2 regions of the Paenibacillus durus genome follow, and region 1 is predicted to be linked to the other one. Evidence: riboswitches for the same ligand, from Rfam matches in the RefSeq annotation. Region 1 holds a riboswitch; the other holds the start of a gene.
The links. Region 1 has a riboswitch for glycine ahead of PDUR_RS26455 (amino acid permease). Riboswitches for the same ligand answer to the same signal wherever they lie in the genome.

Region 1 (15,274 bases):
ACATTCGTCAGCTTGCGTTGATCTAAGACTACGTCGATTCCGAGTTTCGCGACTTGCTGCTCAAAGCTCGAAAGGAGCGGCTCCGGATAGGACTGATGCATTGAGGCCTTAAGCAAAATTTCCGAGCTAAGGTTGTTCACGCCTTCTTCAAGGTCCAGCGCATCGGTTGTTGTATTCAGGTGCAGACCATCGGTCCCCTTGAGCAAGATGCTTCCGGCGGAGAGACTAAGGCTGCCTGTCGCTTGAATCTGCATATTCTGAGTGCTCTGAAGACTCACGCCGTGACCGGTATTCATGGATATGTACAGCGAGCCTTCCTGAGCGCTTATGTTCAGCTCGGAGTTCCCTAAGGACACTTCTTTTCCCTGCGGATTCGCGAAGGATTTGACCCCGGGATCGGCCATTTTACGATGGTGCCGTTCGGCAGGCGTTTCCGCTGCTGCTCCCTGGGTCGTATGGGAAGGAGGGAGAGGGAGAGCAGCATGTGACGAGGCTGTACGCACCGATGAATAACCATGGCATCGTCTTCGTCCGCGGTGGGAAAATACAGCTTCACCTGCGCGCCTTTTTCCGGCATAAGATACCACACCTGATTGCCTTCAGCGGAGTAGGGGAACCACTGGGCATCTGTGGGGTCCTGCTGGTCGTCCATATCCAAATGCAGCCGAACCTGGTTGCGGCTCACTTCCAGTATTTTGCCTTCAATCGCCGCTCCAATGATGGTCTGATTATAGGTTTTGGCAATGGTCACGCCTTGAGCCAAGGCGCATTCATACGACCAGGTCATGACGCCGCTTGTCATCGTGCCGGTCCGTTTGGTAATGACGTAGGTGAGGCCAGACCGCTTGACTTCATCTCCCGGCTGCAAGATTTCCTGCATTTCGAAGGTGTACCCTGTATAGTCACTGGCCGAGGTATTCGTCCTCCCGTTAGCCGCATGGTTTAAATAGGGTGCAATCCGCCGCCGCATCCGAAACGGCACATCCTCTAAAGCGATCTGGCGCCTTGCTTCTGGAATTCCGATCCAGATTTGAATCTGGTGAGCGGTGATATTGGGCAGAAGCATAGCTCCGGCATGGGAAGTCAGGCGTTTTAAAAAGCTCCAGTCCGTTTCCTGATACTGCATGATGAATTGGTTCGTCGGTCGATTCCCAAACGCTTCATCCAACTTATCGGAGCCGGAATAATCGGACAGCACCGCGTCAATGATATCAACATATTGTTGGTTCACTTGCTGAAAGGAACGGTTTTTGAGTTCGGTATCCAGCTTGAAGCTATGGGAAATGACCTGGATCGTGACCTGTACTTCCTGATGAAGATGCACGATATCTACACTGTACAACTGCCCCATGAATAAGGGATGCTGACCGCCTGTGTCTGTATACCAGAGTTCGATTTCATCTATACTGCTCGCCCTGGCTGCAATCGCCTCTTCCTGATCGGACTGAATACGGCCTGTAATCCACAATCTGGCGTGTTCTCCAAGCTCGTGGGTCATTTCAATCTGATTTAAGCGCACGTCGCCGTAGGGCCAGATGAAGTTCAGATGTTGATAGGTTAAGAGAGCTGTTGGTGATACGTTCATACCTTGGACTCCTCGCTTCGTAAACTAACTATTTTGTCCGTCATCCAGAATCGAGATGATGCCGCCGCCTCCTGGACAAGAACATATTAAAGTTGACTTGCTGAGTAAGGCGTGTTCCCCCTCGATCAGCACATTTTCTTTGCCGTGAGTCCATTTGGCCCCAAATGCAATTTCGGGTTTACAGGGAAGACCATACTTCCGCTCACATAAGCCAAAGGCGTATTCCTTACTGATATGCGCTCCGGGTATGGCATCGGCAACGTTTAGAACCGGTTTATCCTTGATGTAAATTCCATGGCTGTACATGGCATTCAGCACCCCTGGGTATGTACCTTGACTGCATTGTAAAGTGGCTCCTCTCACCACATAGGAATATTCTTCGCCAAGTACACCAAGTACCAATGCGCGCAGCAGTATGGGCAGCAGCATGTAATTTCCTCCTTGATATGAGTGTGTAAATTAGGGAGACTCCAGCCATCTTGACGTATGAAGCATGGCATAGGTCAGTGGATACCATAAGGGGGCATCCTCCAACTTAAATTGACAACTCCCGATCAAAGCCTTGCCACGCCAGGAACGCACAAAGGCAATCTGGTAATAGGGTGAGGGTGAGGGTGAGACTAGAAAAATAGATTCATAACAGCCGATTATAGCGCCCTGAATGGGAAGGGCTTTTTCATCCACCAGCTTCATACTCGGTTGTGTACGGCTCATTTGCTCTATCATCTGTTGTTGATAGATCTCCACCTGCGCAGGGTCCAGTTCTTGCTCGCTTTGGTGAAGACCAAACAGGATTCCGTTAGGCTTGTCCTGAACGACGTAGCTTCCCCGTTGATCTTTCGTCTGCTTAGCCCGAGCCTCTGGAATCCAAGAACTCGGCAGGGATATCGTGAGTTGATTATCGTAGAGATGAAGGGTTTGGAATTGTATTTCCTTTCCATCTGGCAGTGTCAAACAGCCTTTGGAAATTTTCTCTATCGCTTCTTCAATGGATATCGTCATCCAGTCTTCATCGTTCTCACTCACATCCAACTGAGCTTTCAAGACTTGTTGATTATGCAGCTTCAAAAAAAATTCATCCCAATACTCCGTCAAGCTCAAGCCTCCTCGTAAGAAAGTTCTACCTTTTGCAGCCGGAAACCGCTCAACCCTCGGCGAAGCAAGCTTTCGGCAGCATCCAGGCTAACGATGAAATAAGGTTCCCTTACGTTGGATAGCCGAAAAAAATGGTGTCCCCTGACCTTTTGGCTATCCAGCACAAGGTGTTTTAGGGTTTGGTTGTGCGGATAAAACTCGGTATGCTCCGAAATCACGTCTAGATCAGGGACATGCGGAATCCAATATAACTCCTGACGCTTGTATTCTCTGTCAACGATATACATCTGTTTAAAACGCGCTTGCGTATTATATAGTTCTAAAATCCGTTTCATGGGATCGGAAAGCAGTGGTTGTGATGCTGAAAAAGGCAGCCAATCCGTATACTCTGCCTCTGCCTTCGTATGAACATCTAAAACCTGAGCCGGGATCATGCGAACAAATGGTGTTTTTAAAAGGCCGATATTCACAGGTTCAATGTTACGGGAAATACGACTGTCATCGAGCAGCACATAATAATGGCGCATGCACATTCCTCCTTACTCCATCCACACGATGGACTTACGCTGTTCATCACTGAGCTTCCATAGCTGTTGGTATTTTCGCGGGACTCTGGTTCCGTACATCGAGGCTCCCTCAAAGGAGACGTACTCAAAACCATGCACATCCGTGAAATCCGCCTCGTCCAGATTGGCAAAGTCAAAGCGTATACCACACAGGCCCGGTACACGGTGACCTTGTTCCCGATAAGCTTGTCCGCTGGCACCTCTAAAATCGGCTCCCTGCAAATGACTGTACCTAAAATCGGCATCGCTGAGCAGGGAGCCGCGAAAGCTGCCCCCTTCGATATGAGCTTCTTGCCACTGGCTTCCCATCAATACACAGGAAAGAAACTGGCTTCCCCGCAAATCACTTTGGCAGAAATCGTTATATCTCAGGTCTTTTTCAACGACTTGCAAATGAGGAAGAGAAAGATTTCTTAAATTTTCATAGATATATGGCTCCTCATTGGTCTGCATCAGTCGTTCTCTGACTTCATCCGGATTGGGGATTTCTTGATCCTCGACATACATATTTTCGCTGATATCCTTATATTCGCCAGTACGAATGAACAAACGTTTCGCCTTATGAATGGCCTTGTACTCTGGGAGCTGCACTGCTTCTGTAATCGCCAAGCGAATGATGGAACTCACAAATTGATGGAAAAAGGGTGTGGCTTTCAGCATCAGTCGTTCGATATCGGCCGCATGGAGTACACCCATGTATTTCTTCCGATCTTGTTCAAGTGCTTCCAGCATGGTCGTAAAATGGGTATAAACCCAGGAGGCATCATAGGATAACCGACAGTCGGCTTGATCTTCATACCATTTGCCAGAATAAGCCTCAACCATGTACAAGTAGGATTGTTCCAGGATCTGAGTTCGCAAAAAAGAATAGTGTATATAGGCAATGGGTTCTTTTTCCCCTTGCTGCTGCATCCTCAGAATATGAGAGCATAGCTTTTGAAAGGATGCCGTGAAATTCGAAATGAATTGAGCCTTGCCATGGTGAAACTCCGCCTCCAATGTCTCCATCTGTATTTCCAGCAAGGGCATGTAATGATGCTCGTAAAAATGTTGAAGCGCTTGTTGTTTATCCATTTCGCTGATTCCCTCCTCCAATTAGTTCATTTTGATTTCAGTCCCGGAGAAGGTTGTCGTTTTATCCAGCGTAATGCTGTTGCCATTGCCGGAAAGCTCGATTTTCCCGGCAGATAGCTGAAGGATGCCTGATGACATCGAGAGCTGGGAGGTGGCGCTGATATTGATATTTTTCCCGCTAATAATATCAATTCCACTTTGGTCGCTGATCGTAATGGACATATCACTAGCGGAAATCACGATTTTATCCGGGGCCAGCATAATTTCCTTGCCATATTTGGTCCGCAGCGTCTTAATGGCGGGATCAGCCATACGATCTCGATCTGGCGCAGGAGCTGCTGCCGGCAGAGACGAAGAAGAGTTTGATCCGTCAGACGAAGCAGATGCAATCGAATGCGTTGAGGTTGCTGCTCCATGTCCAGAAGTCGCGGACGATTTTCCTGACGAATGTTGCGGTTCCCTTTTGACCGAGCTGATGGCGTAGCCTTCTTCCTCCTTATAGCTGGGGAAATAGATGCGGATGCTGTCGTTTTCCTCCGGCATGCAGTACCAGCCCGTGTTATCTGCAGACGCATAGATGGTAGAGTAGGGGAACCAGTAGTCGGTGTTCGGGTCCTGCTGGTCGTCCATGTCGAGCTTGGCGCGGATTTTGTCCCGGTGAACGCTGAGGACCTTGCCCTGAATGGAAGCTCCGATGATTGAACGGTTATATTCTTTAATGGGACGCAGTCCGCTTCGCGGGGATAGCTTGCACGTATGTGTCAATACACTGTCCTTCATTTCCGTTAACACTTCGGCGACCAGCAAGCTATGCCCCTTAAAAGTGACTTCATAGCCCGGCTCCAGCAAGGTTTCCGTCTTCACCTCATACTGGATAAAATCCTCATCCCGCACGCCGGGAATATGATTATCCGAGGCGGTTTGGAAATCCGCGATCCGTTTGGACACCTTATATTGGGCCGCTGTGATTTCTCCCTTGCTCAGACCCATTGGCAGGCCAACATATAATTTGGGCACGCCATAACCTACCGCAGGAATGAGCGGAGAATAGAAGTGGGAAGCCATCCGTTTTAGAAATTGCCAGTCGGTTTCATCATATTGCATAATGAACGTGCCTATGGGTGTATTGTGGGTCACGACATCCAGCGCTTCCGCTTTGGGGTAGGCGGACAAAATGCTCTCAATAAGGCCGTTATAGGTGAGCTTGGGATTTTGAAAAGATCGTTTATGCCGCTTGATGTCGAGTTCGTATGTATGGGATATCGCTTCAAAGGTCAGGTAATGGACGCCGTGAACCACGTTCTCCTCCACATCCAAGACAATGCCCCGAAAGAGGGGATGGCGGTTGCCGGAGTTGTCCATGACAAAGGCTTTGACCTGAGTCTCTTCATCTGAAGCACGAATGTAGCTCTCGCGTCTTTCATCGGAAATAATTCCGGTACAGATCATGCGGGCGTGGTCGTTTACGGTTTTCATAATTTTAAGCTCGTGAAGATGAGTAAATTCATAGGGCATGATTTCGATATGACCGTAAGTTATGGTATCTTTCATGGGGATCTGTCTCCTTTTGGAATGGTTTGTATCTGTTCTGACAATTTGGAAAAATCAAGTATATGCATATATCGGTTAAAAAAGAGCTTCAGTTTACAAAAAGGCCCACTAATTGAGGGACTTTCAATGTGTATTTTTGGAAGGTGGGTATAATTTACGAATCGATAAGGGTGGGGGACAAGGAGACTTCCCTAATATGAGGCTGTTGAGAAGGAAAAGTGTTCCTTGGTGATGGAGTTTTCTATAGGAGGACCATAAATCCTTTTCACCGTCTCGACACAACGCGTCTTCTACGGTCATCCCGTCGATTCCCGGCGCTCCATGGTTGCGTTTGGCCTGTTTGTAGGCTCTGTTCAGGTTGTCCCTGTCCAGGATTCTCTCCATATAGAAAAAGAAACTCGCCACAGTGTTGGCGAGTTCTTTTTTTAGTTAATGAAAAGTCAATGCGTTCCTAACAGCAAATCTATTTGATGTTCGTCGCTATACTGCTGCTTTTTTCCCTTTTGCTTCTATTGGGGTACAGCATAAATAACAGAATAAACCACAGAGGGGTGAACAATAAAGCCGGGCGTGTTTCGCTAGCAAACAGCATAATGATGAGAATCCCGGCAAACAACGCTAAGACCACATAGTTAATGAAAGGCGTAAAGGGTGCCTTGAATTTGGATTGAGCCTGTAATTCCGGCCGGGTCTTCTTATATCTGATATGGCAGACGAGAACGACGCCCCACACCCAAATAAAACAAATGGCACTTATGGTTGTCACGATTCCAAACGCCTGCTCCGGAATGAGTTTGCTGAGTAGAGCGCCCACCGATATGACAAGCGTGGAGATGAATAACGAATTCCCGGGCACATGATTTTTATTCAGTTTGGCAAAATGAGAGGACGCCTGCTGTTTCTTGCTTAAATTATAGAGAATCCGGCTTGTAGAGAACATCCCGCTGTTGCATGCGGAAGCGGCCGAAGTTAATACGACGAAATTGATAATCCCTGCGGCAATCGGAATCCCTACTAAAGTAAAGGTTTTAACAAAAGGACTTTCGGCCGGACTGAGCTCAGTCCACGGGTTAATGCACAGCAGGACGAACAGCGCGCCAACGTAGAAAAATAAAATCCGTAAAGGAATTTTATTAATAGCCGATGGAATATTTTTTTCCGGATTCGCTGTTTCCGCTGCCGATACACCCACCAATTCCACACCGACATAGGCAAATACCACCATTTGAAAGGAAAATAAGAAACCTGAAATGCCGTTCGGAAAAACGCCCCCGTGTTCCCAAAGGTTTCGTACCGTCACCGATCCTGCATCCGTCTTAAATCCCATGATCAGCAAAATAACCCCAATGCCAATCAATGCAAGAATCGTGATCACTTTGATTAAAGCAAACCAAAATTCCAGTTCTCCGAAATTTTTGACCGTTAACAGGTTGAGCCCTAATAAAATGATTAAGCAGACAATGGCCGGTACCCATTGCGGGATATCAAACCAATATTGTACATATACGCCAACCGCAATCACATCAGCCATAGCCGTCATGATCCAGCAAAACCAATAGGTCCAACCGGTTATGAACGCGGCCCGAGATCCAAGATAGTCTTCCGCAATATCCGTAAACGATTGATAACCCGCTTTAGACAACAGGAGTTCTCCCAGCGCTCTCATCACGAAAAACACGGCGATCCCCACGATGAAATACGTAAACATGATGGATGGGCCTGCCTGTTGAATCGCTTTTCCCGATCCCAAAAACAATCCCGTACCAATGGTGCCGCCGATCGCGATGAGTTGAACATGCCGATTTGCTAGCTCTCTCTTTAATTCTGGTTGTGCCATACCTAGTTCCCCCTTATGAATGCAATACCTTGGTGCCATAAGAAAAGAGATTGGATGTCCTCCAATCTCCCGGTTCATAAGAATATCGAATAATACATATTCAGTACTCTTCTGTCCTTTTGCCTGAGATTGTGAACCCTTCGGCGCAGCGGAATTTCCGCAGTCTCTCCAGAAGCTGCTCCTGCCATAGTGACCCCATAGCAATCATAGCTTGCTAACTATTAAGTTATTGAGGCAATAATGCCGTTCTTGCACCTTAACATATTACATACTATGTAAGTGTTTGATCTGTGATAAAAGTCATAATAGCTTTCCTAACCCTCATGATTCAAGGCTAATGTCCTGTAAGTTAGGATTTCCCAAATTGCCGTTACTAAAGCTTTGTACAAGACAGCGTGTATCTAGGGTGAGAAGCTACCAGCACGTTTAGCAAGGTACATGTTTTGGTCAGCTCTTTTGATCAAATCAGTCACGTTAAGGGCATGATCGGGAAAAACTGCTATGCCTACGCTCAGCGAAGTGTTGATGACATTTCCCTCTAGCTCGAAACGTTGGGGGATACTCTGTATAATAATGCCAGTAATTTCATCCAATCGGCCGATCCATTCACTTGGAGTGGCGATACTTATCGCGAATTCATCACCGCCGAATCGCGCGCAGCGCATACCCTCATGCTGTAGCAGAGTCATATGTTCCGCGACGGCCTGCAGCAGCAGATCTCCCGTATGGTGACCATACAGGTCATTAACGATTTTGAACTTGTCCAAATCGAAGAATAGGACGGCCACCTGCTCCTGCCTCACCGCGGCAGATGAAAGCATGATAGTGAGCTTTTGTTCGAACGTCCTGCGGTTGAGCAGTCCCGTTAGGCTATCGTGGCTGGCCAGGTATTCCGACCGTTCGAGCGCATGCTTCAACTGCTCAAGCAGCTTCTCACGATCTAGCAGAAACATCACCTGCCTGACCAAGGTCAGCACAACAATACTCGTAAGGCCTGCAAGAAAGATACTGTTCAAAGGCTGCCCAGCACTGAAGAGCCCGACGAACAGGAGAAGGCTGATGTAAGGAACGGAAAAATGGAGAATCCGGACGCTGCGCGTGTCACCAGTCAGTATCGGTCGCGAAGCCGGATTCAGCGAATACAAGCCAGCCAAGGCCAAACTGAAGGAGGCAGATGCCCAGAATGGATCGATCCATGTCTCTAGAGAATCCATATGATGTACGTCGATGAGAAACACATATAGCAAATCTCCAAAAACGTAACATACGAATCCGACCATTAGAAACAATAGCACCTTGCTGTTAAACCTCCGCTCACCGTTGAGCAGCCAAACGACCAATATAAAAAACCTTAGAACTGAGGTCACAGGATAGAACAAATCTACCCAAAGTGTAAAAAAATCCAGGTCATTGTTTCCGTAGTAAGCCGGTTTCACCAGGTACTCCCAGCTAATGACTGATATACTGATGAGCAGAATGGCGGAATCGAATAGATGCCGGGTCCTTTCGCCGGAGCTCTTCAGCCGGACATAAAGCGCGATCAGGTATAGAAAAGAGCTCGAATACCAAAATAGATCGGCGATGCCGATTTCGGGAGCTTCCATCGACCATACCCATTCGTAGGACCCCCAAATCGTCTGAGCAATCAATTCACAAGCGACCCCGATTGTGATGATAACCCAAAATCGCTTTGAAGTCCCCGTTTGCTTACGGATGACAAAAACCAAAACGATAAATGATATTGCAGGTGCCAGCATGTTCATGCTATAAAGCCCAAAGGTGTAGTGGCTTTTCCAAACAGATATAAAAGTCTCTACAGAAACGAAAAGAATGGAGAATATAAGTAGGTAGAAAGTGAAACGGTGCAAAATTGGTATCTCCCTCCTTCTCATGCGTGTTGTACCTCTGCAAAAAGAAATTGCTGCCGTTGACAAGGAACTCGGAACGCTGGATGCCTCCTGGCAGCTAGAACAAAGCTCTGCCGATCCGGTTCCTCTACATCAAGTAAAGCAGGCTATCGACAGCACCAAAACGCAAATGAACCTGCTTCAGACGATCGTGAAGCAGATTCATGTGAAGAAAGGCCAGAAAATCGAAGGCATCGAATTTCAATTCGATGCCAAGGTTAATGCAGCCCCTTCCACCCAAACGGTGGCAGGGGCTTTTGCCTTGTCCAGGCAAAAAATCCTTGGGGTTATGGAACTGCTCCCAATTCCGTCTTTCCCGAAAGGCCAGGATTTGTCTTATAAGCTCTTCGTTCATCTTCGTGCTCCTGCCCCTAACTAATAGATTTATGAAACAACGACACCATCATGCAACGGCAAAAAAGAGGCAGTTATCCCCTATGCCGGGTATACGCCTCTGAATGGTTAGGTCACGGCCATGCTTTGGCCTTGTTATATGCATCTTATATAAATTTATTATGGGATCGGGAAATAGTCAAACACTGGTTATGTAGAAGCACTGCCTCTTAAAATTTCTCTCAGCACATTTTTAGCAAGCCGTATCTTCTCGTCATTGGCTTCACGAAGCAACCCCACAATGTCTTGGATATCTCTCTCCGCCGGCGTAACCATGAACTCTTCATCCAGATATGCAAATAACTGAATCAAATTGACATCAAGGGACTCTGCAATCTTATACAAATTCAATAAAGATACATTCTTCTCACCGCGTTCAATCTGCCCTATGTATGAAAAATGAAATCCGCCCTTCTCTCCGAGAGCTTCCTGAGATAAACCCCGCTCTTTCCGAAGAGCACGAATCCGGATTCCTACGAGCTTTAATATTTCCTTATCCTTCATGGTATTCACCTCTTCATGTCAAAAGTGTAGACAAGTTTCATTAAGGTAAACACCAAACGTTTAATATCATTATTTATTTTGATATTTATAAGTATTATAATTGTGTAATACTTTTCCTTTTCTAGATTAGGAGGCAATCGTCATGGAGATAAGCTTGCAAGACAAAGTAAAAGACTACTATCATCTTGCTCAATATCATATGAAACTAGCCCATATCATGAGAAATCACCATCAGTTCGAAAATGCTCTCTTCCTTTGTCATTCGGCACTCATCTCCATGATCCGTGTGCTATATATTTATGAGAACAAGGCAGAGTCAGATTCAGAAATATCATTAATTGACCTTTTGCTGCTGATACACACGGATTATAATCCAGGGCTTGATATTGTGGTGTTTATTGGCGAATTGAATTATATCGTTAATGAGGGTGGTAAGGGATTGGAAGTTGTAAAGGTGGAGAATGGGGACCGGTTGATAGTAAGGACGGAGGAGGTTTTGAAGGAGTTGTATGGGAGGATAAACAAGGGTCTGTAACAAAGTGTGTTAACTCCCAAACCGAAACTAAACGTTTTGTGATACGGTTCGGCGTAACATCCTTAGAACGAATCGAAAAGCACCCGATCGGGTGCCTTTACTGGTTGGAACAACTATTGCGTCAAGCCGCACCGCTGCTTGCCCCAATTCCCGAAGTGAAAAGCCATTTCATCCAACCGTTTTGATTTTCACAGAAAAAACCACTCTTAAGCAATCAGAGTGGTTTTGTTCATTTCTTTTTATGAATTGGGGTTATTTTCCAAATATACTTTGACGCCATTGTTCTCCAGCTGTTGGATAACCTGCTCCGCTTGCTCATTCAGCGGGTTGTTTGCCAAAGATACTTCTTTTAATTGCGGCATCGTTTCGAGCACTGCAATATCCCGGATGAGGTTATCATCCAGATAGAGATACTCCAATGTTGGATGATTTTTCAACGGCGTCAAATCTTGAATTTTATTGCCGCTCAGTAAGAGCCATTCTAACTTCAATTTCTGAATGGGCCTTAGATCCTCTACCTGATTGTTGCTGGCAAGAAGATCGGTCAGCTTATTCAGATTTTTTAACGGCGCCAGACTTTTTATCTTGTTACCGTCAACAACCAGATTCTTCAGAGAACTTAACCCGGAAATCGGTGAAAGGTCCGTAATCTGATTCCCCTCAATAGCTAAAAACGTTAACTTTTTCAACTTGCTCAGCGGTGTAATATTCCTTATCTTTTGGCTGGGCAGAAATAAGCCCTGCATGTTGACGGCATATTCAAGGCCTTGAACACTGGTAATTTTAGACTTGGACTCCATCGCATACAAAGACTTCAACTTCTGCAAATCAACCGCCTTCAGCTCTTTATTCGCCGGCAGCTTTAATTCCGCTCGAATGACTTTCGCCAAAGCCGGGTCCGTAATGACGGATGCTGCCCAAATGGATGTTGCTGGTAACAATACAAGAACCAAACAAATCATGATGATATTTTTTACTAGTTTAGTAGGCATACAGACTCTCCTTTTAGGCAAATCGAACAGGTACCATTCCTTTGCTTTATCGGATTTCACTGCACAAATGTTTAGCTTGATAAAGATATGGTATTCTCCAAAAAGTAATCAAAAAACTTGTCCCTACTTGAGATAGGGTTTGCTGTGGATCAATCCCGTTCAGATAGGACAATCTGCTTTAACTGGATGACCAGGCTCTTAAGCTCCTGCTCCTGTTCCAAAAAGGCGCACAGCGCCTGGATGAGCGGCCGCTTTAGCTGCGGCTGGGCGATCTCAGCGCCTAACAGATGAATAACCTCTTGCAGATCCTTCCGCCGAACGCTCCCGCTAGGCCAGACCTCCAGTGCAGCCGTCACTCTGCCAAGCAGCTCCTCAGCAGCCTGCCCTCTGTCCCTCCGCCAGTCTTCCGAGCCCATGTGGATGAAAGCGTCGTAAGAACTTTGTCCGAGCAGTGCCTTTGAGCCTTCCCTTTTCATGTGCGCGGCGAGCGCATCCAACTTATCGACGATAAACCAAGCCGTATCTTCAATCGACAGCGGCTTCACCTCATAAAGGATGCGCAGCAGATAATCCTTAAGAATGGCACGGTATATGAACAGCAGATCCCACAGAAACGGCTCAATTTGCGAACCATAAACTTCCAGCAGCCAAGCCTTGTGCCACTCCATCATGCGGCCGCGAACATGATTCCGAAGCGGATGGAAGGCAGCATCCTGCGTAATAGGGAGCTCCGTAAACTCAACCAAAATCCGATTGAATTCGATAAAATACTGATAGCGGAACACAATCTGCTTGACTAGCCCTTCCTTGGGAGTCCCCGTCTCTGTTTTCTTCAGATGCTCTGCCTGGTCAAAATACGCTGTCTGACACTCATCGAATACTTGGCAGAATAGGTCCTCCTTCGAGGGAAAGTATTTGTACACCGAACCCTTGGCAATGGAACAGTCCTCGGCGATCTCTTGGATCGAAGTCGCAAGAAACCCTTTTTTCTTAAACAACTGGAAAGCTGAACGGATAATCTCCTGCTTCGTTACACTCATCATCACAAATCCTCTCTTGACACCCTTTGACCAAAGGTACAAAATAATAAACATAGAGTCAAGTGACCGATTGTTCATAATTTTATACAATGAGTCATGGTGAGGGTCAAACTCGATTTTGTTCACGGAGTGTGATGATTCATGGAAGAATTATTATTTGATTTTCCTCAGACAGCCTTAATCGTAATTGATTTGCAAAAATGGCTTGGAACCCACTATGCCCCTCATTCAGCTGAGCAAGTCGTCAGCCGTGCCGCCTCCATGGTAAAGGCGTTCCGAGATGCAGGTGCATTCGTGGGGCTCGTACGCGTATCCAGTAAGGACTTCAAGGATATGCCGCGTCCTTTGCTGGATCAGGCTCCTCCTGCAATGAACCTGCCACCCGGCTGGGATGAAATTGTGCCAGAGATCGGTGTCACGGACACCGACCACGTGATTACAAAGCGCCAATGGGGTGCCTTCCATGCGACGGACCTGGATCAGCAGTTGCGCCGGCGCGGCATTACGACGATCGTCCTTTGCGGCATTGCTTCAGGTATTGGTGTGGATACCACAGCGCGAGAAGCCTTCGCCCACGGGTATCAGGTGATTTTTGCGATAGACGCCATGACCGGTTTCAGTGAGGCGGAGCATGAGCATGTGCGTTCCGTGATCTTCCCGCGGCTTGGCAGAATTCGCACGACGGCGGACATTCTAGCCTGTGCCGCCCTTCACTCTTCGACTTCTGATTGAAGAAGCTATCGGAATCAGAGCCAGGCATCCTTAGGGAAAAACAATCAAAAGGCGGCCCCTGCGGTTTCATACGGGCAGTTGGGGTAGAACTTCTCTGCCCGAGGGGCAGGGGCAACGAATAAAGTGGACGACAAATCATTGTCTACGACCTCGGAGGGTTCAGGCTGAGCCGCGTATGCAGGTGATTATTTTATAGCTATCGTTATATTTCGGTGTTATTTGTGGTAGGGTTCACCGTATCATCTATAGAGCGAAGCTAAGGACACCCCTCAGGTGTCCTTAGCTTATTTATCAGTATTTAAAATAGAAATTCCACTGCAATTACAACCGTTCGACCAAACGAGCGATCGTAGGATCATATACTACATTATTAATAATCGAACCATCTTGAATACGACTCACTGCTTCGTCGATTACATTTAGAGGCACGAGGAACCATTCCTTTGGACGTACGGGGTGCCCAAAGCGGTCATTGATCGTAATATCGAGCTGAGCAGGAGCGAAGATGCGGTGGAATATGCCCTCCAACTTCGTCCGGTTGATGCTAGCTAGCTTATAGCTTGCTACGACTTCCACATCTGCTAGGAGGTAAGTAGCATCATGAGCTGCATTGGCGATACGGGCTTCAACTTTACCGCCGGTCACACCAATCTTATGAATGAGTTCACGATGTTCCGAGACAAAAGGATGATCGGAGAAGCTTCGCAGTACATAGATGGTCCCACTCTGGATGTCATTCTCTTCCCAGTCTGCGCTAAATAACCCTCCACCAATAGGATCGGTTAATCGACGTCCAGCCTCATCTTTGTACAACGCACGCTGCAAGGATCTGAGGAGAAGATTGCTCTCTGTACCATTAGAGTAGATGACCCTAAGTCGTGCATCAGTATGACCATTAGGGGCCTTAAATTCATCACCTATTTCAGCTACGTAGGCAAGTTGCCCCCCTAAGATAAAGAAGTTCCCCTTATTAATGCTCGCATCCTTACCAAATGGACGCGTCTCTCGATCCCCCGATTTAAGTTCGTTCTCAACCTGCTCAAACAGAGGTTTAAAACGAGCAAAATCTTCACATTTCTCGCGATTCGCAATTTCCTCGGCAGCTCGTTTTTCAACTTGAGAGCGAACATGGCGTAATTCTGTAATATCTGAAGTAGCGAGCATTCCTTCAAGTTCAGCAAGCAGCTCATCATCATCCAAGATAGTTACCGGATCGATTTGTTTAGTCTCTTCCTCACTTAGCAAGCCTTGGCTATTTAGGGGAGTAAGTAGGGTTCTGCAATCCTCCTGTGCGCGCAGTCGATCAAGCCGCACTGCATACAGTCTTTCGAAAATGTCATTCTCTTCTCCATGTTGCGGAGTACGACCATGCTTTTTCACAAATTGCTGGATCTCTTCAAATCCTGCAATGATGTGCTCTTCACGCGGCGTGTAAGAGCGTGTCTTTGCTACTTCATACTCTA
Region 2 (15,274 bases), 530 kb from region 1:
GTCGGCCGGTTCACCTTGGCGATCATCTGCGCTATGGTAAACGTCTTGCCCGTGCCCGTCGCTCCCAGCAGCGTCTGATGCTTCTTGCTCTGCCGCAAACCTTCTACCAATTCTCCGATGGCGCGGGGCTGATCGCCCTGGGGTGAGTACTCGGACTCCAGCTCGAAGGTCTTCGTACTGACGATAATATCATTCATTTGCCCGCCTCCCCCTTAATCATCTAAAATATATTAATATATTATCAAAATTGTTGGCTTAAATGCCGATCTTCATACTAGAGTGAAAAAATGGAATATAGGAATACTTGTTCCCATCCATTATACATGGCCCGCGCCGTTCATGCAAACCTAATATATATAAATTAAGGAGTACAACCAATGGACATCACCTCAATAATCGGCATCCTTGCCGGAGCAGCCGCCTTGATCGGCGGATTCTTCTGGGAAGGCGGCGGCGTATCCGGTCTTCTGCAGTGGAATGCCGCTCTCATTGTATTCGGAGGCACGGCTGCCGCTATTCTGATAAGCTTTCCGGCCCGCACGCTGCGGTCCGCCGGGAAAGGGCTTAGGATAGCCTTTGAAAGGAGCCACGCTCACTTGGAAGATCAGGTGGAAGAATTCGTGGAGATGGCGGCCTTCTCCCGCCGAAACGGCGTTCTGGCCTTGGAACCCCGGGTGGAGACGCATCCCGATCCCTTTACCCGCGAGGGCCTGCAGCTTATTGTCGACGGCACGGACCCTGAGCAGGTGCGTCAAATTCTGGAGCTGGAGATGGACGCGGCGGAGCTAAAAGCTGAAGGCTATGCCAAAGTGTTCGAGGCCGCCGGCGGCTACGCGCCCACCATGGGAATTATCGGAACCGTCCTCGGTCTCATCCGCGTGCTCGGCCACCTAACCGATCCTTCCCATCTCGGGCCTTCAATCGCCGTCGCTTTCACAGCGACGCTGTACGGGGTCGCCAGCGCCAATCTGCTCTTCTTGCCCATTGCCTCCAAGATCAAGTCACGCAGCCAGCTCCGGCTGCACGGCATGGAAATGCTGCTTGTAGGCATACTGGCTGTACAGAATGGCGATCATCCCCAAATGGTGCGCAAGAAGCTGTCCTCATTCCTTCAAAGCGAAGCGGAAGGGATCGCCTCAGCCGGGGTCCGGACATGAGGCAGCGGGGACGCCGGGTTCGCCGCCCTGACGGACGCGACAGCAGCAACCGCTGGATGATTACCTATGCCGATCTGATTACGCTGCTGCTTATCTTTTTTGTCATTCTGTATGCCATGAGCAGTCTTGATCAGGAGAAGTATAGCGGCGTAATCTCTTCGCTGCAGCGCTCGCTCCAGACCGGAAACGGCGTGCTTATTGGCGGGAACGGGATACTGGACGGCAGTAATGGCTCGAACAATGCAGGCAGTACAGGGAACGGAGACGGCCTGAGCGATGCAGACGGCCATTCTGCCGTTATACCGTCAGCCACGCCGGATGGCGGACAGACTGCCGCCTCTCCCTCACCCCGGGAGCTTGCCTTTCGCCAGCAGGAAGCGAAGCTGGCAGAGCTGATGAACGTAATAACGGAGTACGTGCAGGCCAATGATCTCGGCGGCCAGATTTTTGTCGCGGACAAGCCTCAGGGTATCGCCATCACCCTCAGCGACCGCTTCCTGTTCGATGTCGGCAAGGCGGATCTCAAGCCCGCAGCGTCTCCCGCGCTGCACCAGCTGTCCGGCCTGTTCCGCGGCATCGGGGCGATGGTTAGCATCGAGGGCCATACGGACAACCAGCCGGTGCTCTCCTCGTCCCGGTATGCCGACAACTGGGAGCTTTCGGGAGCCCGAGCGTTATCCGTCCTGCGTTTTTTCCTGGAAAAAGAGGGGTTAAAACCTAGCCAGTTTCAATATGCCGGTTACGCCGATACCCGCCCCGCCTCGGACAATGCCACAGAGAGCGGACGGCAGAAGAACCGCCGGGTCGAGATTATCGTGCTGCGGCAGCTGCAGGAGGAGTGAGAGCGGCCTCTCGAAATTCATATACGCAATCATGCGCCGCATACGGCGGATTTTCGGACAGCACGGCCTTGTCTTCCGAAAATCCGCTTTTTCACATTGACGTACAGAGCCTCAGTCGCCTCCCGGGCTTGATGACCGGAATGTAATACCCCAGATAACATAAAGACCAAGCTCAACCGCATAGATGATCATTATCGACTGAATAAAAGAAAGAGGGATATATCCATGAACGATACCCGATCCGTCTATCCGGATTTTGCAGATCCTTCCTTTTTGAGGCAGCATATTCTGGACACGGTGCGTTTCTGTGCCCCCCGGTGTATCGACCTTCAGAACGGCGGTTATATCAACTCCTTCCTGGACGATGGAACCGTGTGCGATTACGAGACGAAACAATTGGTTGGAATGACGCGGTTCATATATATTTTCAGCGCGGCTTTACAGGTTGGCGGACCCGAGGTGTACCGCGAAGCTGTGGAGCACGGGCTGCGTTTTCTGCGGGAATATCATTGGGATCATGAACATGGGGGCTATCATTGGACGCTAAAAGGGCGGACTCCAACCGATAAAAGAAAGTTCGCCTACGGGCACGCTTTTGTCTTGCTGGCGGTCTCCACCGCATTCAAAGCGGGAATCTCCTCTGCCGGGCCGATGATCGGCGAAGTGTGCGAGGTGCTGGAGAAACATTTTTGGAGTGAAAAAGACAGCCTGTACGCCGATGAACTCGCCGCCGACCGGATGGAATTGTCTCCCTATCGCGGACAGAACGCCAATATGCATTTATGCGAAGCGATGATGTCGGCTTACGAGGCTACCGGCGACAGACGCTATCTTGACCGTGCGAACACTCTGGCTCACTCCGTTATGTTCAAAATGCTTCCGCAATCGGACGGACTGATCTGGGAGCACTACAATTCCGATTGGATGATCGATTGGAATTACAATAAGGACTACACCAAGAGTGAATACCGGCCTTACGGGTATATTTTCGGTCACTCTATCGAGTGGTCCAAGCTGCTCCTGCTGCTGAACCGGCACTTTCCCCAGGAATGTCTTCTACAGCTGGCGGAGCGCTTGTTTCGGGAGGCGCTGCACACAGGACTGGACCGGCGGCATGGGGGTATTTTCTTCGCAATGTCTCCTGTGGACGGACGAATTATCGACGGGGATAAATCATACTGGGTGATGGCAGAGTCGCTCGGCGCTTCCGCCTTGCTGGCCGCCTGTACGGGCCGGACGGAATACCGGAAATTTTACATGGATATGTTCGCTTACTGCTGGACTTATTTTGTAGATCATCACTACGGGGGATGGTACCAGCTTCTGGATGTGTACAACCGGAAATACAGCAATATCAAGAGCCCGCCGCCGAAAACCGACTATCATCCCATCACGAACTGCTTAATGGCGATCTCCGTATGGGAGAACATGGCTGGCCCATGCATTAATGAAATAAACTAGAAGTTCACGACCGGGAATTCAGGTGTAAACCGATCGAAATTTTGGGCTCGGCACCAAATCGGAGCTTGTCGAAATTCTTCCGGGCGTGAAAAAGGATATCGGTCGCAGCAGCAGGACAGCTGGGGTTTCAAAACACTGGCCCTTCCGAGATGCGTAGCGGGTAGGGGTCAGATTCCATGCGGGCGCGGCTGTTCGCTCATGCGTTCATTGCTGCGCATAGGATGGGACACCGAGTCCGATTATTCAGGCGGAACAGGAGGTTTTTTCCTGTAAATCTGCAGGTTCTATTGGTGAGTCTCGTCCGGAAAGAAGAAGATGGGACAACGTGTCATTGTTCAGGCGGAACAGGAGGTTTTCCTGAAAATCTGCAGGTTTTCTTGATGAATTTCGCCCGGGAAGACGAAAAGGTTGCAAATGTGCATCTATTTGAGTCTTGAACGCCGGAATAAGAAGAAGGGTTGAGAAATACCTGCAGATTCGTAGGAAATGAGTTAGGAGGGGAGTTGTGCGGAAAAAAGATGTACCAATGCAGGTATTCTCCGCTTCTCCGCTTCTCCGCTGCCTGCCGCTGCCTGCCGCTGCTGATGGGATAATGCCTCGGGAGTAAACAGCTGTCCCGCTTGTTGAGCTACTGAAAAGGCATCCTCAGCTGGCCGAAAGGCATTCTTATATACCGTCATCTGCTGCTGAGTCACATCGCAAAGCACTGATTTTAAAGCGAAGCCAAATTTCATCATCAAATTTCATCATATTATCGGGATACAGCAGAAGGGAAATATATCATAACGTGGAAAAGAGTAAGCAAAGGAGATGATTGCAGCATGGCTTCTCTTGTCCGCGCTTTACGTGATCCAAAAAAATGGCTGACGGTGTGGAATGGGATTGGGATGCCGCTCATTAGCCTGGTTTTTCAAGTCTTTTTCTTAATGTTTCTCACGATTTTCGGAGGCTTTACGTTATTGTTCTCTCCCCACCTGTTCTGGGATATCCCTTCCGGCACACCCGCAGGCTGGAGACTGACGATGATAAGGAGCTATTTTCTAGCCTTTGGCGCCTTGTACGCCCTTGTCTGGTGTGGCTATTGGTGGATGCTGCGCGCGCTGAACAGTTCGAATAAAATCCCGGCTTTCCCGGTTCATGTGCTGGCTGCCTGGCTGCCGCTTCTCGGTGTGCTGTACTTCGCCGATCCGGTCAGCTATCCGGACGCCATGATTCCAATCTCCGCCGCCCAGATCACTTTTGAGATGAGCACTGCCATGACGGCCGCAGCGCTGTTCCCTTTTTACTCCGCAGCGGTCTACCTGTTCGTTCTCTCCCCTCCCGCTCGAACGGGCTGGAAAATAGGAAGGCTTCTAGGACTGGGGATTATTTTTGCAGGTGTCAGCTTGTATCTGTTATCCGTCTTCTGGCATATCGCACCTTCAATCTACAAGGGAATCGCCGGATTCCCCACACGCTAGCACCCCGCCCTCAGGAATTTCCTGCAAGGCTTGAAGCATGACTTCCAGCTCTAGAGGCCTGCGGGGATTTGGAAAGGTTCCGTAGCCCTTTTAAAAACTCAAGCATTTTGCAAAAAATCGCATAGCGGCTTGCATTGAATTTTGCATTTCATGCCGACCCGAATAACCGCAAAAAAGCAGGTCCCAGCCGGAGGATAAATCCGCCGTCTGGGGCCTGCCAATCCCGGTTCGCTGCTATCTGCGCGTATGAGATCTCCAAGCAACCGCCAAGAATGCCGAATAAAAGAGCGCTTTAGGCAGGATACCCATGCCCAACAATCCGATGTTACGGCTTGTGATTACTCGCCGACCAACTCACGATAAGCCGCCGAGTCCAGCAGTCCGGAAGTAGCCGAAGCGTAGTCCCCCTCGACTTCCACCTCGTAAATCCAGCCACCGCCGTACGGCTGAGAGTTCAACAGCTCGGGGCTGTCTTCCAGCGCTTCGTTGACCCGCGTCACCGTTCCCGATACCGGAGAATATAATTCGGATACGGTCTTGACCGATTCAATGCTGCCGACGCTGTCCCCGGCGGTGATATTCGTTCCGATTTCAGGAAACTCCACGAATACGATGTCGCCAAGCAGATGCTGAGCATGGTCGGTAATGCCGACACGCACGATTTTTCCTTCTCCTTGCTGCGCCCATTCATGCTCTTCGCTGTACCGGAGATTGTCTAGCACTTCACTCATTTTCGTTAGCCGCCTCTTTTCGTCATTGGGAGTCATAAATTAGTTATAGACTAAGTTATGCCCTTATCGGGTGTCAATATATGTGACAAGAAAATAAATTTCGTCCGGTTTTAATCAAATTGTGTTGACATCGGGGTGGGATTCCAGTATTAATGGAGTGAGAATAATCACATACAACTGCGAATGATGGCACAGGGAGAGACTGTCCTGCAAGGACGGCGCCGAAGGAGTAAGCCTTAACCCAAGGTGAATCTCTCAGGCAAAAGGACCTCTGCCGGACGCATCTCTGGAGAGCACCGGAGCTTCATAAGCATACGGTCACCAACGGGGAAACCTGCATTCGGCATAGGACGCCAAGCCATACGGCAAGCAGCGGCTCATGCTGACATACCGGACTTCACAGCCCGGGGCAGGGTAACTTTCAGGTACAAGGGACAGAGCGAAGGACGATGACGCGCATAGGTTGCGCAAATGCGTCTTTCGCCTGTCCCTTTTTGCGCTTGCAAAAATAGAGAGGCCGACGTCCCCCTGTAAGGTTTCGGAAGATGTCTATAGGGGCAAGCTTCACTTTGTAGGACAAGAAGAAACGGCTCACGCCGTCCTTTAAGGACAAAGTCCGTTTCTCGTAGAAATCTAAGACCAAACGATACGCGCGCAGCATAAAAAGTCTTAGATATTAAAAACACGGGGAGTGACAATATGGATGCTTTGAAAAGAACGCCTTTTTTCGCTTTCTACTCCGCATATCCGGAGTCCAGAAGCATTGATTTCGGCGGTTGGGAGCTGCCAGTCCAGTTCACCGGCATCCAGAAGGAGCATGAAGCGGTGCGCAGCCGGGCTGGACTATTCGATGTCTCGCATATGGGCGAATTTATGGTGACGGGCAGCGCCGCCGAGGCGTATCTGCAGCATATGACGACTAATGATGTCAGCAAGCTCGCGGACGGCCAGGCGCAGTATTCGCTGCTCTGCTATCCGGACGGCGGTACGGTTGACGACCTGCTCGTATACCGTCTGGGCGAAGGGCGCTACATGCTGGTCGTCAATGCCTCCAACATCGGCAAGGATTTCCAGTGGCTTCAGGACCATCTGCCGGAGAGCGGCGTAAAGCTTACGGACCAGTCGGAAGAAACGCTGCTGCTGGCGGTTCAGGGGCCGCATGCGGAAGCAATCGTGAGCGAAGTCACCGATGTGCCGCTGGCCGGTCTGAAGCCGTTCCATTTCGTGGAACAGGCGGTAGTATGCGGCGTGGAAGTGCTGTTGTCCCGCACAGGCTATACCGGCGAAGACGGCTTCGAGCTGTATGCTCCTGTAGAAGCTGCGGCGAAGCTGTGGAACGGGCTGCTCGAATCGGGCAGCGCCCACGGGCTGACGCCAGCGGGTCTCGGCGCGCGGGACACGCTTCGCTTCGAAGCGAAGCTGCCGCTGTACGGCCAGGAGCTGTCGAAGGATATCTCGCCGCTGGAAGCCGGAATCGGCTTCTTCGTGAAGCTGGATAAGGGAGATTTTATCGGCCGCGATGCGCTCAAGGCTCAGAAGGAGCAGGGTATTCCCCGCCGATTGGTCGGAATCGAAATGATCGACCGGGGCATTCCGCGTTCGCATTATCCCGTCTATGCAGGAGGACAGCGGATCGGTGAGATTACGACCGGCACGCAGTCGCCGACGCTGAAGCGGAACCTCGGGCTTGCCCTGGTGGATGCCCGGTACGGCGAGATCGGAACAGAACTGGAAGTTGAAATTCGCGGCAAGCGGCTTAAAGCCGCCGTCGTGAAAGCTCCTTTCTACAAAAAAAGCCGTTAAGAACCTGCATGTGCAGGACATAACCTATTTATTTAATCAGCTTTATAATTAATCAGCTTTATAATTAATCAGCTTCATAATTAATGAGCCAAGGAGTGAATCCGTAAATGAAGCATCGTTATCTGCCGATGACCGAGCAGGACCGCAGCGAAATGCTGGCGGAAATCGGGATTCAGTCCGTGGAGGAACTGTTCGCCGATATTCCCGAAGCCGTGCGCTACAAGGGCCGGCTGCCCATGTCCGAAGCTCTGGACGAATACGCCCTGCTGCGGCATATGAAGCGTCTGGCGGACAAAAACGCCGACTTCGACAGCCACATCAGCTTTCTGGGCGCGGGTCTCTACGATCACCATGTCCCCGTCGTCATCAACCATGTCATTTCCCGTTCGGAATTTTATACGGCTTACACGCCTTACCAGCCGGAGATCAGCCAGGGCGAGCTGCAGGCGATCTTCGAATTCCAGTCGTACATCTGCGAGCTGACCGGCATGAAGGTCGCCAACGCCAGCATGTATGACGGCGCAACGGCTTTGGCCGAGGCGGCGGTGCTGGCCTCGGGCGCCGCGAAGCGCAAGAAGATCGTCGTCAGCAGCGCGGTCCATCCCGAAGCGCGGCAGGTGCTGAAGACGTCCGCAGCCGGACTCGGCCTTGAAATCGCCGAGGTCGGCAGCACGGACGGTGTCACCGATCTTGCGCTGCTGGCGCAGGCGATTGACGGCGACACGGCGGCGGTGCTGGTGCAGTACCCGAACTTCTTCGGGTGCATCGAGAACCTGGCCGCCATCGAGAAACTAACGCATGACGCCAAGGCGCTGCTCGTCGTCAGCGCGAACCCCCTCGCCCTCGGCGTGCTCGAGACGCCGGGCAAGCTGGGCGCCGACATTGTCGTCGGCGACGCTCAGCCGCTCGGCATCAATGCCTCGCTCGGCGGTCCGACCTGCGGCTACTTCGCGGTCGCGGAGCATCTCATGCGCCGCATTCCCGGCCGCATCGTCGGCCAGACGGTCGACCGCAGCGGCAAGCGGGGCTTCGTGCTGACGCTTCAAGCCCGGGAGCAGCATATCCGCCGCGAGAAGGCGACGTCGAATATCTGCTCCAACCAGGCGCTGCTCGCGCTCTGCGCTTCGGTTTACCTGTCCGTCATGGGCAAGGAAGGCATGCGCGAGGTCGGCGGACTGAACATCCGCAAGAGCCATTACGCCGCATCCCGGCTCGGGGCTATTCCAGGTGCTAAGGTCGCCTTCTCCTCCCCGTTCTTCAATGAATTCGTGCTGAAGCTGCCGGAGGGCAGCGATCCTGGCGCGGTAAACGCCAAGCTGCTCGGGAAAGGCTTCCTCGGCGGCTATGATCTCGGCAAGGATTACCCGGAGCTTTCCGGCCATATGCTGATTGCCGTCACAGAGAAACGGAGCAAGAGTGAAATCGACGAATTTGCAAGCGTACTGGAGGGCTGTTTATGAAACCGGAACAAAGCCTTATCTTTGAACTAAGCCGTCCCGGACGTGCCGCCTACTCTCTGCCGGAATGCGATGTGCCGGCGGAGGAAGGTCTGGATGCGCTGATTCCAGCCGAGCTGCTGCGTAAGCAGCCGGCTGCGCTTCCGGAAGTGTCCGAGGTGGATGTCATCCGCCACTACACCGCTCTGTCCCGCCGCAACTTCGGCGTCGACAACGGCTTCTATCCGCTTGGCTCCTGCACGATGAAATATAATCCGAAGATCAACGAAGATGTTGCCCGCTTCCCGGGATTCGCGAAGATCCATCCGTACCAGCCGGAAGAGAGCATCCAGGGCGCACTGGAGCTGATGCACACGCTGCAAAGCGACCTGGCTGCGCTGACCGGCATGGACGCCGTATCGCTCCAGCCCGCCGCCGGCGCGCATGGCGAATGGACCGGACTGATGATGATCCGCGCGTATCATGAAGCCCGCGGAGAGGTCCGGACCAAGGTCATCGTCCCGGACTCCTCGCACGGCACCAACCCGGCCAGCGCTTCGGCGGCCGGTCTTACGACAGTGACCATTCCTTCTAATGAACAGGGAATGGTCGATCTGGAGGCGCTGAAGCATGCGGTCGGCAGCGACACTGCGGCACTCATGCTGACCAACCCAAGCACGCTCGGCCTGTTCGAGACGCAGATTGTCGAAATCGCCAAGATCGTGCATGAAGCGGGCGGCCTGCTCTACTATGACGGCGCGAATTCGAACGCGATCATGGGCATCACCCGCCCGGGCGACATGGGCTTCGACGTTGTGCATCTTAATCTGCACAAGACGATGAGCACACCGCACGGCGGGGGCGGCCCGGGCGCTGGTCCGGTCGGCGTCAAGGCGAAGCTGACTCCGTTCCTGCCCGGTCCCACCGTGGCTAAAGCGGAAGACGGCAGCTACTCGCTTCAAGAAGGCGGCCCGCAGTCGATCGGCCGGGTGAAGGCATACTACGGCAACTTCGGCATTCTCGTTCGCGCCTACACCTACATCCGCACCTACGGTCCGGACGGACTGCGCGAGGTGTCGGAGAACGCCGTGCTGAACGCCAACTATATGCTGAGCCGCCTCGCGCCGCATTTTGAGGTGCCTTACCCCGGCATCTGCAAGCATGAATTCGTCCTGTCCGGCAAAAATCTGAAACCCTACGGCGTCCGCACGCTCGATGTCGCCAAACGCCTGCTCGACTTCGGCTACCATCCGCCGACCGTCTACTTCCCGCTCAATGTCGAGGAGTGCATCATGATCGAGCCGACCGAGACGGAAAGCAAGGAAACGCTCGACGGCTTCATCGAGACGATGATCCGAATCGTACAGGAAGCTAAGGAGACGCCGGAAATCGTTCTGAACGCGCCGCATACTACCGAAATCAGCCGTCTTGACGAGACGCAGGCTGCGCGGAAGCCCGTACTAAACTGTTCCTGCGGATAAGCGGGCGGCAGTGCGGCATTAACACAATCTTAGTCCCTCTTGAACATTCGGTCGCTCTTTTTCACCGGGTGTATCAAGGGGGATTTTTTATAGGGTAGAGAGGGTTATGCTCCCTGCCTATTAACTTTACGCGTCATACTTAGCCAGCAGTTCCTTCAGCTTCGCCCTCATGCAGTCGATCAGCTCCGGCGGTTCCTGGACCTCGGCGTCGCTCCCAAGGCCGATGAACAATCTGGCGAAGTAAGGTATTTCACTATTCGGAATATCGCCGTCAATCCAGCCGGTTCCGTCTTCCCGAACCCGCAGCAGCCCCCGCCGTCCCAGCTCCGCTTCGCACACCCGTACCCCCTCCTCGCTTAGTTGAACGCGGCAGCGGGTATACTCGCTTTTTTCCGAAAAAGAGTCTTCCCAGTTGTCTAGATGAATGCTGCGCAGGTCAAGCGGCTTTATTTCGGGGTCCCCCTCCTCCACGCTCATCATCCGGTCGCACCGGAACAGCCGCACGCCGCCGCGCAGAAAGCAGTACGCCGGACAGTACCACAGGCCGCTGCTGGCATAAATACCGATTGGCTGAATGTCCCGGACCGAAACGTTCTCCTGCGATTTGTATCCGATTCGCAAGACCTTTTGCATTACAGACGCATCAAGCAAAGAAGACAGAAAGGGAGACTCCGCCTGCCTGGCCGGAATGACGAAATCCACCCGGTTCTTCATCTGGTCAATCCGGTCCCGCACGTCTCCGGACATATAATGATAGAATTTGCTCAGCGCCGACGATGCCTCCGTCTCAAAGGGAATAAAAGAGTAATGGCGCAGGGCGTGGCACGCGAAAAAAAGAGCAACCGCCTCCTCCTCGGTAAAAGCGATGGGCGGCAGAATCCGTTCGTTCAGCACCTGATAGCCCCCGTGCGGCCCCACTTCAGAGTACAAAGGAACGCCCAGTTCGCCCAGCTCCTGCAAATCCCTTAATATCGTCCTCGCCGACACGCCGAACTCCTGCGCAAGCTCCTTGACGGTAAACTTCCTCTTCCGGTTGACGGTCAGCATCAGCTCGAGCAGCCGTTTCGATTTGGACATGGTGTCCCGGTGTTCGTATTTGGACATGGGCGGTGGCCTCCTTTTTCGCATTTGAGCTGGAATCTTTCTATTATTTTATGACAATACTTGTCACTATTATAATCTACAATGAAAAATGAAGCATAGAAGCGCCGAATGCCGCAACCCTCGCTTTCTCAATGAACGATCCGGTTGCGATGCGCCGTCGGCCAAATCCATAAATCCGAAAGGTGTGAGCTTATGCAAGCCGTAAGTGAATTGAAAGGTCTGCTGTTTGCAGAACTGGAGCATATCGTCCGGACCTCGTCCAAGCTGATTGCTAAAATCTCCCCGGAGCACCGGGATTACCGTCCCCTGGAAAATATGCGTTCCCTGCTGGAACTGGCCCAGCATCTTGTATCCGTTCCTTCAGTTGATCTGCTGATTCTACAGGAACACGGGCAGCCGGAAATCCGGCGGATGGAAGAAGAGATTAATCAGGACAGCGCTTCGGAAAAATTGTCGGCATGGATGGACAAAGGCTTTCAGGATCTGAAAGCGTACATGGAGGGACTGAGCGAAGAAGACTTCCTGCACAAATCCACCAAGCCGTTCTATCTGGAGCATGGTTCCGTGCAGGCCAAATGGCTGATCGAAATCGTCACCCATGCCCAGCATCACCGGGCGCAGCTCTTCAATTATATGAAGGAACTGGGCTATGACGTGAGCATGTTCGACCTTTACTGAACCGGATACGGATACAAGGAGGAATAATATGATGGCCGATCACAAAAGGAACTCTGTTGCAGCGGGCTATACCCGGAAATTCTTTGAAGGTCCTGATACAGCCCTGTCGTATATCGACTTTGGGGGCGGCGGATTTCCGTTGCTTGCCCTGCACGGCCATATGAACGAAGGCTTGTTCGCGCAGGAGCTGGCCGGGGCGCTGGCCGGTGAATACCGCGTTATCGCGCTGGACCAGCGGGGGCACGGAGAATCGGAGCGCCCTGTAAGCTACGATAACGAACGCTACGTCGACGATGCGCTGGCCGTGCTCGATCATCTTGGCATTGATGAGACCGTACTGCTTGGCCACTCTCTCGGAGGAGTCGTCGCTTACCGGCTGGCGGCCCGCCGTCCGGAGCGGGTGCGTGCGCTGATTATCGAGGATATCGGTGCGGTCGTGAACGACGACCTGAGCTTTGCGGGCCAGTGGCCGCGGCGAGCGCCGACGAAGGCAGCGCTGATTGCTGCTCTGGGGCGGCTCGGCCCGGTCTTCGCTTACTCAATGCGGGAGTATGAGAACGGTTGGGGACTGCCCTTTATCCCTGAAGATATGGCGGTCTCCCAGAGCCATCTGAACGGCGAACATTGGGACGATTGGCTCGCGACTGATTGTCCCGCTCTGCTTCTGCACGGTATGCGGAGCACATGCCTGTCATATGAGCAGGCGGAGGAGATGGCCGCCCGAAGACCGAACACGAAGCTTGTTCATTTGGAAGCCGGCCACTCCATCCATTTTGAAGCGCCAGACCAATTTCTTGAAGTGATTCAGTCTTTTATGAAGTCGATAAGAACCGAACAATAGCTGCCAGAATGCGGACTTTGGGGCCTATGATGAAATACCGGACGTTTCACAGCCCGGGACGAGGTAATTTTTCAGGTACAGGGGACAGAGCAAAGGACGATGACGCGCATATTTGCGCACATCCGTCTTTTGCCTGTCTCTTTTTTGCGCTCAGGATATACCGTCGAATTTATGAAAAAAAGAATGGAAAATAGAGGATTCCGAATGAAAATGGCGAATTTTTAGCAGCAAATGCGTTGATATCGTTTTTTTAATTATGGAGGGCAATATGCTGCGAAAAAACAACAGTAAAAGTACCCCTAGCTCCACTACATTCAGAAGAAGTTCGCAGGAAGAAATCAAGCCGGAGCCTATGAATACCTATACCTTCAGTCCTCTGCTCGGGGCCTCCAGAATTGCCGGTATTTACTTTATCGTCGGATGTTTATGGATTCTCCTAACCGATAGAGCGGTTTCAGCTCTCACAAATAGTGCCGAATTGATCTCCATGATAAATATGATCAAAGGATGGTTCTTTGTTTTGGTGACGGCACTTCTGATCTTTATCCTTATTCTAGGAACACTTAAGCGAATCAGGAAGGTGGAGGAAGATTTAGAGGTATCGTATAAAAATCTGATGAACACCCATGAAAACCTCGAATCCGCATACGAGGAAATCACAGCTACAGAAGAGGAGCTGAGGCAGCAGTACGACCAGTTAATCGAGAATCAGCGCAAGCTCAGCGAGAGCGAGGAAAAAATGCAGCATCTAGCCTACCACGATGTACTGACGGATCTCCCTAACAAACTGGACTTGTACGAGAACGCGGCAAATATTCTTGCAGACTCAAACGGAACTGCCGCCTTAATGTTTGTGGATATCGATAACTTTAAATATATTAACGATACGATGGGTCATGGTTTCGGAGACCGTCTCATTGTTAATGCAAGTGAAAGACTGCTTTCCATCGTGGGAAATCAAGGGGTTATTTACCGGTTCGGAGGCGATGAATTCATTATTTTGCTGCATTCCCTTAAGGACAAGGCAGATGCAGACATGATGGCGGCCCGCATTCTTGCCGGACTTAAAGAGGCGGTCGTCATCGACAACAGTCTCTTGCACATCAGCAGCAGTATTGGAATCAGTCTCTATCCTGATCATGGAAGCGATATTATGGAGCTAGTCAAACGGGCGGACATTGCCATGTATAAGGCGAAAGAGGCGGGCAAAGGCAATTTTGTCGTATTCGATAATCCCCTGAATGACACATTTACCGAAAGAATGAACATTGAGAAGTTGTTATATACCGCAATGGAACAAAATGAGTTTGAACTCTTCTATCAGCCTCAAGTGGATCTGGCACTGAATAAAGTGACCGGTCTGGAAGCCCTTCTGCGCTGGAACAGCCCTGAATTGGGAAATGTCTCTCCATTCAAATTTATCAAAGTGGCCGAAGATTCGCATTTGATTATTCCGCTCGGAAGCTGGGTTTTACGCAGAGCCTGTGCGTTCCTGAAGAAGCTTCACGAGCAGGGCTTCGGACATTTGACAATGTCCGTCAATATTTCGATGCTGCAGCTGCTGCAAACCGATTTTAATGAGCTGGTGCTGGGTACGCTGCAATCTTCCGGTCTTAAGCCAGGCTGCCTGGAACTGGAAATTACCGAGTCCATATTGATCGAATCCTACGAGCATGTCAGCGCCAAATTGAACGAACTGAGAGACAAGAACATTGCGCTTGACGATTTCGGGACAGGTTATTCTTCTTTAAGCTATCTGACCCATCTGCCGATCTCCACTTTAAAAATTGACAAGTCCTTTATTGACTCCATTCCAGCGGACACGAATCATGCGATACTGCTCGAACAAATGTTGATGATCGGCAAACGGATGAAGATGTGTGTAATTGCGGAGGGAGTAGAGAGATCGGACCAGTTGACCTATTTGCAGGAGCAGGGCTGCGACAAAATCCAGGGTTATCTGTACAGCAAGCCGCTCGCCGCAAAGGACATGGAACAGTTGTTGGCCGGCTGGGAAACTTCCGGAGTAGCTGCCGCCTGCATTGAGCCTTAACGCCAGTAAAGCCGCATCCCGAAAGTCCCTCCTCGTAATATTAATGAACAAAGTCCGAGTTCCGGCGCGCTGTCCGTTTTGGAAAACTGTTCCCCGTGCTCACACCCTCATGCAGTAAGGATATTTTCTCGCAAAAATAAAGCGATGGTTCTCCGGGTAAAGTACCGGGAAACCATCGCTCCACAAGTAATTCTTTCTTCATTCAGCACGGCAGCCGCCTGCCCATA

Region 2: linked by a shared signal. The riboswitch ahead of gcvT (glycine cleavage system aminomethyltransferase GcvT) and the one ahead of PDUR_RS26455 (amino acid permease) in region 1 are both predicted to bind glycine.

What each region holds. Positions count from the first base shown of each region.
Region 1 covers NZ_CP009288.1:5,959,945-5,975,218, forward strand. The annotation lists gene PDUR_RS30010 (hypothetical protein) at 1-254, opposite strand, end outside; gene PDUR_RS30015 (contractile injection system protein, VgrG/Pvc8 family) at 347-1,585, opposite strand; gene PDUR_RS26430 (DUF4280 domain-containing protein) at 1,610-2,014, opposite strand; gene PDUR_RS26435 (hypothetical protein) at 2,045-2,680, opposite strand; gene PDUR_RS26440 (imm11 family protein) at 2,683-3,207, opposite strand; gene PDUR_RS26445 (pentapeptide repeat-containing protein) at 3,220-4,320, opposite strand; gene PDUR_RS26450 (contractile injection system protein, VgrG/Pvc8 family) at 4,342-5,871, opposite strand; gene PDUR_RS26455 (amino acid permease) at 6,335-7,708, opposite strand; glycine riboswitch at 7,810-7,890, opposite strand; gene PDUR_RS26460 (GGDEF domain-containing protein) at 8,110-9,471, opposite strand; gene PDUR_RS29030 (hypothetical protein) at 9,563-9,994, shown strand; gene PDUR_RS26470 (helix-turn-helix domain-containing protein) at 10,159-10,512, opposite strand; gene PDUR_RS26475 (hypothetical protein) at 10,655-11,047, shown strand; gene PDUR_RS26480 (leucine-rich repeat domain-containing protein) at 11,287-12,039, opposite strand; gene PDUR_RS26485 (TetR/AcrR family transcriptional regulator) at 12,189-13,082, opposite strand; gene PDUR_RS26490 (isochorismatase family protein) at 13,221-13,811, shown strand; gene PDUR_RS26495 (GIY-YIG nuclease family protein) at 14,133-15,274, opposite strand, start outside.
Region 2 covers NZ_CP009288.1:5,434,585-5,449,858, forward strand. The annotation lists gene uvrB (excinuclease ABC subunit UvrB) at 1-197, opposite strand, end outside; gene PDUR_RS23985 (flagellar motor protein) at 378-1,157, shown strand; gene PDUR_RS23990 (flagellar motor protein MotB) at 1,154-1,999, shown strand; gene PDUR_RS23995 (AGE family epimerase/isomerase) at 2,225-3,460, shown strand; gene PDUR_RS24005 (hypothetical protein) at 3,952-4,197, opposite strand; gene PDUR_RS24010 (hypothetical protein) at 4,282-4,920, shown strand; gene gcvH (glycine cleavage system protein GcvH) at 5,259-5,651, opposite strand; glycine riboswitch at 5,835-5,932, shown strand; gene gcvT (glycine cleavage system aminomethyltransferase GcvT) at 6,351-7,454, shown strand; gene gcvPA (aminomethyl-transferring glycine dehydrogenase subunit GcvPA) at 7,562-8,914, shown strand; gene gcvPB (aminomethyl-transferring glycine dehydrogenase subunit GcvPB) at 8,911-10,371, shown strand; gene PDUR_RS24035 (helix-turn-helix transcriptional regulator) at 10,498-11,448, opposite strand; gene PDUR_RS24040 (DinB family protein) at 11,668-12,153, shown strand; gene PDUR_RS24045 (alpha/beta fold hydrolase) at 12,182-12,994, shown strand; gene PDUR_RS24050 (putative bifunctional diguanylate cyclase/phosphodiesterase) at 13,518-15,047, shown strand.